One region of the Sphingobacterium psychroaquaticum genome, then DNA from elsewhere that is predicted to be linked to it. Evidence: riboswitches for the same ligand, from Rfam matches in the RefSeq annotation. Region 1 holds a riboswitch; each other region holds the start of a gene.
What was found. Region 1 has a riboswitch for S-adenosylmethionine ahead of E2P86_RS12610 (hypothetical protein). Riboswitches for the same ligand answer to the same signal wherever they lie in the genome.
Positions count from the first base shown of each region.

Region 2: another riboswitch for S-adenosylmethionine. It lies ahead of E2P86_RS17080 (methylenetetrahydrofolate reductase); the one in region 1 lies ahead of E2P86_RS12610 (hypothetical protein).
Region 3: another riboswitch for S-adenosylmethionine. It lies ahead of metE (5-methyltetrahydropteroyltriglutamate--homocysteine S-methyltransferase); the one in region 1 lies ahead of E2P86_RS12610 (hypothetical protein).
Region 4: another riboswitch for S-adenosylmethionine. It lies ahead of E2P86_RS06835 (O-acetylhomoserine aminocarboxypropyltransferase/cysteine synthase family protein); the one in region 1 lies ahead of E2P86_RS12610 (hypothetical protein).

Region 1 is NZ_CP038029.1:2,996,351-2,999,348, forward strand. Features, by position in the region: gene abc-f (ribosomal protection-like ABC-F family protein) at 1-1,038, shown strand, start outside; SAM-I-IV-variant riboswitch at 1,154-1,248, shown strand; gene E2P86_RS12610 (hypothetical protein) at 1,316-1,579, shown strand; gene E2P86_RS12615 (DUF2891 domain-containing protein) at 1,609-2,715, opposite strand; gene E2P86_RS12620 (DUF937 domain-containing protein) at 2,798-2,998, shown strand, end outside.
Region 2 is NZ_CP038029.1:4,140,133-4,143,130, forward strand. Features, by position in the region: gene E2P86_RS17070 (30S ribosomal protein S16) at 1-510, shown strand, start outside; gene rimM (ribosome maturation factor RimM) at 591-1,121, shown strand; SAM riboswitch class I at 1,169-1,272, shown strand; gene E2P86_RS17080 (methylenetetrahydrofolate reductase) at 1,324-2,280, shown strand; gene E2P86_RS17085 (AGE family epimerase/isomerase) at 2,325-2,998, opposite strand, start outside.
Region 3 is NZ_CP038029.1:326,773-329,770, forward strand. Features, by position in the region: gene E2P86_RS01415 (S41 family peptidase) at 1-1,012, shown strand, start outside; gene E2P86_RS01420 (alpha/beta hydrolase) at 1,014-1,976, opposite strand; SAM riboswitch class I at 2,068-2,167, shown strand; gene metE (5-methyltetrahydropteroyltriglutamate--homocysteine S-methyltransferase) at 2,239-2,998, shown strand, end outside.
Region 4 is NZ_CP038029.1:1,659,332-1,662,329, forward strand. Features, by position in the region: gene E2P86_RS06830 (homoserine O-acetyltransferase family protein) at 1-455, opposite strand, end outside; gene E2P86_RS06835 (O-acetylhomoserine aminocarboxypropyltransferase/cysteine synthase family protein) at 499-1,809, opposite strand; SAM riboswitch class I at 2,051-2,164, opposite strand; tRNA gene E2P86_RS06840 (tRNA-Phe) at 2,315-2,390, opposite strand; tRNA gene E2P86_RS06845 (tRNA-Phe) at 2,431-2,503, opposite strand; gene mnmA (tRNA 2-thiouridine(34) synthase MnmA) at 2,689-2,998, shown strand, end outside.

The sequences.
Region 1 (2,998 bases):
TTACTTATTGTGAGCCACGATCGTACCTTGCTCAATTTACTTGACACGATGTATGAACTTAGTAAAGAGGGCATAAAGACTTACGGCGGGAATTATGATTTCTACGCGGAGCAGAAAGATGCGGAGCGCAACGCGCTGGGCGACCACATCCAGGCAATGGAAAAAGACCTTCGGAAGGCCAAAGAAAAAGAACGTGCCGTAGCCGAGCGTCAGCAGAAGCTGGATGCACGTGGTAAAAAGAAGCAAGAAAAAGCCGGCGTTGCGCGTATTATGATGAATACGCTCCGCAATAACGCCGAAAATAGCAGTGCTAAATCCAAGCAAGTCCATAGCAATAAAACGAATAATATCGGTGAAGAACTATCATCGTTGCGCATGCAGCGTGCCGATATCGACAAGATGAAGTTTGGTTTCGAAAGAACAAGCCTTCATCAAGGTAAGGTGTTATTCGAACTCACGCATGTAAATCATCAATACGAAGCCCAAGCGGTTTGGTCGGATAAATTAAATTTAAAAATTACAAGTGGCGAGCGCATTGCGTTAAAAGGAAAGAACGGATCCGGAAAAACGACCTTCATCCGGCTCTTGTTAGGTGCGTTAACGCCCGCGACGGGATCGATTTTCCGTACCGCGATTGAAACCGTTTATATTGATCAGGACTACTCCCTTTTGAATGATGCACTTAGCGTATACGAACAGGCCGAGGATTTTAATGACGGAGCACTCCAAGAACACGATATAAAGATTAGGTTGGATCGCTTTTTATTTAACAAAGAAAGCTGGAACAAATCGGTTGCTGCATTAAGTGGCGGAGAACGAATGCGCCTTGCTCTATGTTGTTTAACAATAAGTAATAATGCACCAGAGCTTCTCGTATTAGACGAACCTACCAATAACTTAGATATCCAAAATATCGAAATTCTAACCGCAGCTATTCAACAGTATCAAGGAACATTATTGGTCGTTTCGCATGATGCCTATTTCTTGAATCAAATAGCTATTACAAGGGAGATTGAGTTGGTAGGAAGTAGTTCGTAGAGCGTAGTTGGTAGGGAGTAGTTGGTAGAGCGTAGTTGGTAGGGAGTGGAGCGTTGTTACTAAATATACGTTATTTAAAAAAATATTTGGAAATAAAAAAAACTCTACTATATTTGTAGAGTATTCAGAATTGCATAAGCAATACCAACCGAGTGTAGGCACCGCGGTGGTAAAATAATACGGGTATCACGCCAAAATAAACGTGTCTTCACGATTGTTTTAAACCCTTGATTTTCTGAATACAATTTATGGTTAAACGTTTTTAATTTTAAATTGTATGTCAACAACAAATCAACTATCCAGCCATCTACAAGAGCAGTTCCACCACTATACGGTGAATGAGTTGATCACCATCAACAATGACATTGTTGAAAACAAGGTTTGGGGAAGCTCACGCTCTACCTTCCGGAATGCAGTGCTTAAAGCACTTGCCCAGAAGGGAATCGACCTATCCCCTATTATTTCCAAAGAGGACGGTTTTACCGTAATCCAGATTGTGAAAGTAAAGCTAGAAAACAATAGCCTCATTCCAGTCTGTTAAAGCAAGCAAATCTCCCCCTTTACATATAGCTACTGGTTAGACAGCGCCAACAAGGCAAATGATCCTAACCAGTGGCTTCCCATATAGTCGTCGTTGCTGATATTTTTCAAAGAAAATTCAATGTGATTATTCCCGAGCTGCACCAAAACATCATGAAGTTCCGGAAGCACTTGTGCAATACCGTACAGGCAATGGGCACGACTAAAGTTCAACCCATCCAAGTGAACCAATTTTCCATCCGTACGATCGCTCACAATAGCAGGCTGCAATAACTTTACTTCCTTTTCAAACAAACCTGGCATAAAATTCAAAAGCCACACTTTATACTCATCATGTGGTAACACCTTACTCATGAGATAGGCTTCCTCCAAACACGGTGACAGAAAATCATATCCACTCGGTTCGTACGCTAAATCACAATTTTTATCCTTTTCAAAAAAACGTGTAGTATTGGTCTTTATAGCATTCAATAGGTTATGATCTCCAACTTGTTTGGCATAATCAAACATCAAAGCAAGACTAAAAGCTGTATTATCGTGTTGCCCTGTTCGAATCGGGTAAACTAATTTTGTTAAATAAACTTGTGTCCGTTCCGAAAGCAAATCGACCAAAGGTTGTAATACGGATGCCCACTTCTGTGCATCCTTATCTTCCCATGCCAACAGCTCTTGCTGCAACTTGAACAACCAGGCCCAGCCGTAGGTCCGCTCGAAGCTCAAATTATTTTTATCTTGAAAAAAAGCAAGCTCCACCGCGAGATTTTCCTTCGTGATATGAGCGTTCAATATCTGTCGGATTTTGCCGTCGGAATCTAAATCGGGATGAAGGCGTAACAAGTGCACAATGGACCAGTAACCGTGCACGGAAGAGTGCCAATCAAAACATCCATAAAAAATCGGACGCAGTGCTTTAGGCCCTTTTAGATCTTGAACGCTCCCCAAGACCTGTCCCATTTTATTCGGGTATTCAATCGTTAAACAATGTGTAGGGAGTGCGAAAATCAGGGCTGCCATTTCGGAATCCAATGTCAGCTTATCTACTTTCGCTTCATTCTCTGTTGCTGTATTTCGTTGCTGTTGACAACCACTTAAAACAGCTAAAAAACACAACGATACAACAAATCCTAGGTACTTCATAAAACAATTTATTTTTCTGTAAGTTTATAAGAACAAGAATAGGCATAAAAAAATACATATTGTTACTTAACAAATAAAAATCATGGGTATTACAGATTTAATTACAGGTGGTATCGGTTCGAAAGCGATATCAGCCATTTCCAGTACGTTGGGTGTTAGCGAGACGAAAGCAAAGTGGATCGTTGCAGCCGCCGTTCCGCTGATGATTGCTGCGTTGAACTACAACTCCAAAAACAAAGGACAAGCAGAAAATATCGACAAAGCGCTTGACCAACACAGCAGT
Region 2 (2,998 bases), 1.1 Mb from region 1:
AAAGGAAAACCTTTTTACCACGTAGTAGTAGCAGATTCACGTGCACCACGTGATGGTAAGTTTATCGAGCGTATCGGTTCTTACAACCCAAACACAAACCCAGCGACAATTATCTTGGATTTCGAGAAAGCTTTGAACTGGTTAAACACAGGTGCACAGCCAACTGACACAGCACGTACGCTCCTTTCTGAGGAAGGTGTTCTTTACAAGAAACACTTACAAGGTGGTGTGAAAAAAGGTGCTTTTGACGAAGCTAAAGCAGAAGAATTATTCGCTGCTTGGGTAGAAGGCAAAAACGCACAAGTAGCTGGTAAAAAAGCTGGTTTAGCATCTTCTAAAGAAGAAACTAAGAAAGCTGCTTTAGCTGCTGAAGCAAAGAAAAAAGCGGACAGAGCTGCGGCAATCGCTGCTAAAAACGCACCTGTTGCTGAAGAAGTAGCAGAAGAAGAAGTTGTAGAAGCTCCTGAGGCAACTGAAGGTGCTGAAAACACAGAAGAAACTGAAGGATAATTCACTATTCATACAGATTCAAGAAGGCCGAATCCGCAAGGAATCGGCTTTTTTTTATTTTATCTACGTACCTTTGCATTATGACAATTGAACAGAGTTTTTATATCGGCTATATCACGAAAACCCGTGGATTAAAGGGTGAAGTACAACTTTTTTTTGAATTTGAAGATTACATGGATTTGGAGTTTGATGTACTTTTCGTAGAAGTCAATAAAAAATTGGTTCCTTATTTTGTCGACACCATCAAACTACAAAAAAATAGTACCGCATACCTAAACCTTGAGGATGTAGACCATATTGATAAGGCGCAGGTCATTGTCAAAAAGAAAGTATACCTCCCAAACGACAAGATGCCAGAGCGTGACCCGGATGATTTCCGCTATACCGACTTGATCGGGTATCTTGTCATTGACGAAAATGAAGGAGAACTTGGTGAAATCACACAGGTACAAGAGCTTCCTCAACAGTTTATGGCCTCTGTAGATTTCAACGGACAGGAATTGCTTTTTCCATTGAATGACGATCTAATCTTAGGTATCGATGCCGAAGAGCAAGTTCTGGAAGTAGAATTACCGGAAGGGCTAGTCGATTTATATCGCGGGGAAGAATAACGGTCTTTTTATTTTTAGTTCTCACTTCTATTACCGATATTAGCAACCGCTTATAGAGAAAGGCAGAGGGAATAGACCCGCTGAAGCCTTAGCAACCTGACACTGGTCAAGGTGCTACATTCTACTCGGTTTAGCCCGGGAAAGATAAGCTGAAGAAACACAATATCCCTGTGCGTTTTCTCCTAAGCCTAAATCGATTACTATGAAGATTGTTGATCATATCAAGAACGCCAAGGGCAAGACATCCTTTTCTTTTGAGCTATTGCCTCCCGCAAAAGGGCAGGGAATACAAAGCATTTTTAAGACGATGGATGAACTTATGGAATTCAAACCTCCTTTTATTGATGTTACCTACCATCGGGAAGATTACCTGTACAAACAACATGACAGTGGCCTTCTGGAGCGTGTAGCCTACAGAAAGCGACCAGGAACGGTGGCTATTTGCGCGGCTATTATGAGTAAGTATAAGGTAGATGCTGTGCCGCACTTAATCTGCGGAGGATTTACCAAAGAAGAAACTGAAAATGCCCTGATCGACCTCAACTTTTTGGGGATAGACAATGTATTGGTCCTACGTGGTGACGCCCGCAAAGGGGATGCCGATTTTATTCCAACCCCGGGTGGACATGCCTTTGCTACGGACCTCCTACAGCAGGTTGTCGATATGAACGAAGGAAAATATTTACACGAAGATATCGAAAGCTCTGCGAAAACAGACTTTTGTATTGGCGTTGCCGGCTATCCGGAGAAACACTTTGAAGCGCCGAACTTCAATACCGATTTCAAATGGCTGAAGAAGAAAGTAGAGATGGGTGCAGAGTTCATCGTAACCCAAATGTTCTACAACGTAGATAAATACAAAGAGTTTGTGACGAAATGTCGTGATAATGATATTCATGTACCCATCATTCCGGGACTAAAACCACTCACCACAAAAAAACAATTGATTGCTTTACCGAAAATCTTTCACTTGGATATCCCAGAAGAACTGAGTGAAGCGGTGGAAAGCTGCAAAACAAACGCTGATGTTCGTCAAGTAGGTGAGGACTGGTTGGTACAACAGTGTAAAGAATTGATTGAATTTGGCGCACCGGTATTGCACTTTTATACCATGAGTAATCCCGGACCAACGAAAAAAATTGTAGAGCGCTTAGCGTAATACAAATAAAAAACTCCCGATGTTCATCGGGAGTTTTTTATTTGCTATTTATAAACCGGGATCGTTTCCATTGTTTTATAAACCTTCAGCAAAGCACGTGGTACATGGAAGCATCCCTTCCACTTACCACCTTTAAGTGTCAACAAAGGTTCTCCTTGACGGTTCAAGTATCCATACCATTCTCCAAACTCTGGATCAGCGAAGTGCTGGAAGCTATAGCTATCCAACTTCTCAAACCATTCTTTGCAACGGGGGTCGCCCGTATATGCCCATCCTTTTGCCATACAGACTAAAGCCTCCAAATGAACCCACCATAGTTTCTGATCCCACTCCAACTGTAATAAGGGTTTGTTTAAGATATCTTTAAAATAGAAGATACCGCCATATTGCTCATCCCAACCATACTCCAGTGCACGCAATGCAATATCGACGCATTTCGTCATCAATGCCTTATCCGATCTTCTTTCAGCCAAATCCATCATAAACCACATGGCTTCAATCGTGTGCCCCGGGTTCACCAAGCGTCCGTCAAACGTATCAGAAAAAGATCCATCAAGGTTTACGCTTTCCATAATCAAACCGGTTTCTGGTTGGTAAAATACCTCCATTACTTCATGAATAACCTCGTCGATTAGCGTTTCTACCGTGGCGCTACCTACAATATGCTCCAATTCTAACGAAAGGTTGCTCAGGATCATCGGCAAAGCGAAACCTTTCA
Region 3 (2,998 bases), 1.7 Mb from region 1:
GGTTTGGGGTATGTTGGCTGTGTATAAAGATGCGCATATCTTTTTCAATATGGAAGAGGTCGATAATCGCAACAATTACTCGATGCCTTTCAGTGTTATTGACCTGAACGATAAATATTATATTCGGAAAATTCATAATCCAGCTTTTGAAAGAAATGTCAATATTGGCGATGAAATCCTTGGTGTTGGTGCGGAAGATATTGAACAGTTAGTGAAGCGAAAGTCGATTGTCGGATCAGGATCGGCCGCAAATAAAAAAACAAGATTAATCTTTAGTATGCTTTATGGTGAAAAGGACTCAGCATCTATTTTACGATTGCGGGACCAGCGTAGCGGCAAAGTGAAGGAGCTTCATGTGAAGCGTGATTTTCAGCACGACGATATATATCTAACGGTATCGACGCTAAAAAACACAGCAAATAGGATGCTGGATGAGAATACGTATTATTTTAACTTGGCTCAATCAAAAGTGACGGATACATTGTTGCGATTTATTGAGGACCCGTCGAAGCATATCATATTTGAGATGAGGGGATACCTTAAGCACGATTTTTATAGTCAAAACATACTTAATAAGTTAATTACGGACACCGTTAAACATCAGATTTTTTATTCCTATGAAATTTTAAGTCCTAAGAATCGAAGCTTTAGACAGTCTACACAAATAGATGCTCCTGAAAACCAGAATAAGAAAGCTAAATTTTACTTTCTAACCGATCGAACAACACAAAGTGCACCGGAAACTTTTCTTGATATTGTTAAATTTTGGAAGATAGGTAAGATTATTGGACAGCCAACAGCTGGTGCAAATGGTAATATTAATTATCTTTATCTGCCTGGAGGCATGATGGTGACCTTTTCAGGGCTAAAAGTAATGAATTCCGACGGAAGTACTCATCATCTGCTAGGTGTGCAGCCGGATTATTTGACAGATTTTACACTCGAAGACATCATGGGCGGGCGTGATCCTTATATAGACACAGCTTTGAAGATTATAGCGGATGAGGGGTAGGTTAAAGCTCTTTCTTTCTCAGCCAAGCAAAAAGTGCTAGGTATACCTGCGTTCTAACTTCTTCTTTGGATAAAACTAAATCATGGATGCCATTTTCAATGGGAAGAATGGTGATATCACCCTTGAGCTTATTTGCATACCGTGCAATATCTCTGACATTAAGGACCAAATCACTACTTTGTGAGTGCTTGTCCCACTTTTTTGAAAAACTACTTTGTGCTCCATGCATAATGAGGGTGGGCACGGTCAAATGAACGCCCTGTTGAATGTATCGTTGTGCCTGATGCACCGCTCGGATGAAACTCGCGTCCGAATAGGTATAATCAAGAGGTTTCCAAGTTAGGTCGAAGTTCCATTCCCCTTTATGCTCTTGATGTAGGCTTTTTGCATACTGAGCGTTCATGCCATTTGGTATGGGTAAATTAGGAAACAGCGTAGCCAATGCACTGACCAGGGGAATACCGATCGTTTTTGTCAAAGACCCCACATTGAAATCATAGAAAGGACTGTTGCACCACAATCCTTTCACCAACGGATGATTGGGATGGCGTGCAGCAAAGTAGGTCAAGACTAGGCCGCCGGTAGAATGCCCACATAATATCACACTGTCATGCCCCTCTTGCTTCATGATAGCTAGAGATCTGTTAATCTCCTCATCGTACTCTTTGAGATTACGTACGCGGTAATATCCCTGATGTGACAGATGTGCACGGCCATATTTGCGGAGATCTAACGCATAGAAATGGTAACCATGCATATTGAATTGATCTGCCATCTCTGTTTGAAAAAAATAATCGATATAGCCATGAACATAAAGTACAGCTTTCTTGCTTTCTAGGGGTGCTTTCTTGCGTACGAGTACGGCATGAACACTTCCTTCGTAATCATCCGGTAAGTCAAGACGGGCTTGCTCATACGGGTATCCTAAGATGTCTTCCTGAAAAGCGTATGTCTCTGTCTCCATATTTTTGTTATTTATGTATTAAATTTACATATGTTTTTTTAAAATCTTTAGGATTTCTTTGCATTCTCAATACTTATTCATACCTTAGCCACGCTTATAGAGAAAGGCAGAGGGACTAGACCCGATGAAGCCTTAGCAACCTGTCGCTGTACAAGGTGCTACATTCTACTCCTTCGGGGGAAAGATAAGCCGAAGTCACCGTTCCTGTGTGGCCTTCTCTCCAAGCAATAGTTTTAGAAAGAAAAATTAACAAACAGAATTTATGTTATTAACAAACAATTTAGGTTACCCACGTGTGGGGGCTTTCCGCGAATTGAAAAAGGCCAATGAAGCTTATTGGGCGAAAAAGATCAGCGCGGAAGAATTATTGCAAGCTGGACTTAAAATCCGTGAAGGCAACTGGAAGACACAAAAGGATGCTGGGATCGACCTAATTCCTTCGAATGACTTCTCGTTTTACGATCAAGTATTAGACTTGTCTCTTACTGTAGGAGCAATTCCTGCTCGTTACAGCTCTTTGTTGAACAAAATTGATCGTCAGTATAATTTAGATTTATACTTTGCGATGGCACGTGGTTTCCAAGAAGGTGGGGTAGATGTGACGGCGATGGAAATGACGAAATGGTTCGATACTAACTACCACTATATCGTTCCTGAGTTTACGAAAAACCAAGAATTTAAACTGACTTCAGAGAAATTCTTAAATGAATATAATGAGGCTAAAGCGGCTGGTATTGAAACGAAACCAGTTATTATTGGCCCAATCACTTACCTTTTGTTAGGTAAAGAAAAAGAAACAGGATTTAACCGTATCGACCTTATCGATGGTTTATTGCCTGTTTATGAAGAAATCTTAACTAAATTGGCGGATGCAGGTGCACAATATGTGCAGATTGATGAGCCTTATTTGGCATTGGATATTGATGCAGATACAAAAGCGCTTTATGCACGTGTTTTCGATAAACTTGCAGCAGCTGCTAAAGGCATCAAATTAATCGTTGCAACTTATTTCGAAGCTCTTC
Region 4 (2,998 bases), 1.3 Mb from region 1:
ACAGCAATTGTTTTTGCGGCAACCCATTCCAGTGCTTGCTGTCCGCCCAGAGATCCACCAATCAATATTTCAATCTGTTGAATCCCAAGATAATCGGCTAATCGCTGATTTACCGCTACGATGTCACGGATTGTAAACTGTGGGAAATCTAAAAAATATGGATTTCCCGTTTGCTTGTTTATGCTCAATGGGTTTGTCGTACCGTAGTGCGAACCCAACACGTTGGCGCAAACAATAAAATAATCATGTGGATTGAACAACTCATTTTCACCAAACAATCCCGGCCACCAATCGAATACATCGGAGTTTGCGGTTAGGGCATGGCATACCCATACCACATTGTCTTTCTTCTCGTTTAAGGTGCCATAGGTATGATAAGCTACTGTTAGCTCATCAATCGTGGCGCCATTTTCGAATTGGAAGGCTGTCTCCGATTTATAATATTTTAAACTCATTCTTTACCTTAATCTTTCCCCTTTACTGTAAATTGTAGTTTTCTTATTTTAGTTTATCAAATGCTTGTTGCAGATCGGCTTTGATATCATCGATATGCTCAATACCTACAGATAAACGCAGCAAACCAGGATACACACCTGCGGCTTTTTGTGCTTCTGCCGATAGCTGTTGGTGTGTCGTCGCCGATGGGTGGATAATCAATGTTTTCGCATCCCCTACATTGGCCACATGACTGATTAGCTCTAGGGCGTCGATGAAATCATTAGCTTTTTGTGCGCCACCTTTAATCGTGAAGGACAGTACAGCTCCATATCCGTTCTTCAGATATTTCTGTGCATTTTGGTGGTATGGGTGACTTTTCAAACCAGGGTAGCTTACTTTTTCTACCTGTGGATGTGCTTCTAGCCATTGTGCAATCTCCAAGGTGTTATCCACGTGTCTCTGTACACGCAAGGATAGGGTTTCTAAGCCTTGTACCAGCAAGAAGGAGTTGAACGGTGATAGGGCAGGACCAAAGTCACGTAAGCCTTCTACACGTGCACGAATAGCAAACTGAATATTCCCGAAAGGACCATTGACTCCAAATACATCGGAGAATACTAAGCCATGGTAGCCTTCTGATGGTTCAGAGAATTGTTTGTATTTACCATTTCCCCAATTGTATGTTCCACCGTCGATTATGACACCACCGATACTAGTACCATGTCCACCGATCCATTTTGTTGCTGATTCTACAACAACATGGGCGCCATGTTCCAACGGTTTGAAAAGATAGCCACCGGCACCGAATGTGTTATCTACGATGATAGGCAGGTCATGTTTCTTTGCTAAAGCAGCAATTTTTTCGAAATCAGGAATGTTGTAGCTCGGGTTCCCGATCGTCTCCAAGTAGATTGCTTTTGTCTTATCGTCAATAAGTGCTTCGATATTTTCGACCGTGCTATCTAATGCAAAACGCGCTTCGATGCCTATGCGTTTGAACGCTACCTTGAATTGATTGTATGTTCCGCCATAAAGGTTCGATCCGGCAACGAAGTTCTCGCCACTTTCGACGATATTGTTGATCGTAATAAATTGTGCGGCTTGTCCGGAAGCAACAGCTACAGCCGCTACACCGCCTTCAAGGGCTGCAATACGTTTTTCGAAGACATCAGTCGTCGGGTTCATGATACGGGTGTAGATGTTTCCGAACTGCTTTAGCGCAAAAAGATTAGCGCCATGCTCGGCATTTTCAAACGCGTAAGATGATGTTTGATATATCGGTAATGCACGGGATCCAGTTGTAGGGTCTACTTCTTGGCCAGCGTGAACTTGTAATGTTTCGAATTTTAGGTTTTTATTATCTGTTGACATAATGGTGTTGTTTTTGAATTTTGTAAAATACGTGTTAAAGCCAACCTAAGGGATGAAGGAGTGGTCGTTCTATACGAATGATAAGGAATGTAAAAAGAGGTTGGGTTACAATTTATCCATTATCACGAACGACTAGCGCATTCGCATAGCCGAAGACATCGTACAACATGTTGTTGTTCCGGTCGGATACAATAAGGACGTATTTGCTGAAATTTGTTTGATCGCTATCATTGTCTTATTTCATTTATATGCTCCAAAGCGATATTGCTTTGGACAGGAATTGGCACCTTTTCAACTTCTATTGAAGGTTGCCAGTGGGTCATAGAGCCAGTCTCTCGCCACTTCTTTATAAATCAAGACCTGATAAAAGGTGTTGATTAGTGTACCACTAACGAAGTACTCCGCAAATATATGTTTTTTTGAAACATATGCAAAAGAAAAAAGTGTTTTTTTGAAATAGGTTAAAAAAAGAAAAAGCCCATCTCGTTATGGAGACGGGCTTTTCTGGTGGTGCCAGCTGGATTCGAACCAGCGACACAAGGATTTTCAGTCCTTTGCTCTACCGACTGAGCTATGGCACCTTTTAGCTTTGTTTTGAACCTGTGCTAAGCAGGTTTTGGGTGGTGCCAGCTGGATTCGAACCAGCGACACAAGGATTTTCAGTCCTTTGCTCTACCGACTGAGCTATGGCACCTTTTTACAATAATTGTTTTCCTTTATTGTGTTGCAAATGTAGGTTCTTTTTTTGAATTCTAAAATTTTTGAGACAATTATTTTCGAGGTTTATTTCAACCTCTTGATTCTTATTGAGATAAAATTACATCAAATAAACATACCAATTACTCAAATTAGGCTATCTTTGCACTTCACAAAAATAATATGAGTAAAAGAGGTAGAGTTTTAGTGGCAATGAGTGGTGGGGTTGATAGTTCTGTCGCTGCTGTGATGTTACATGAACAAGGGTACGAGGTGATCGGTATCACGATGAAAACTTGGGATTATGCGTCGGCAGGCGGATCGTCCAAGGAAACGGGATGCTGTAGCCTGGATAGTATCAATGATGCCCGCTCTTTAGCCGTAGGTTATGGTTTCCCACATTATATATTAGATATCAGAGATGAGTTTGGCGATTATGTGATCGATAACTTCGTCGACGAGTATATTGCCGGACGGACACCAAATCCATGCG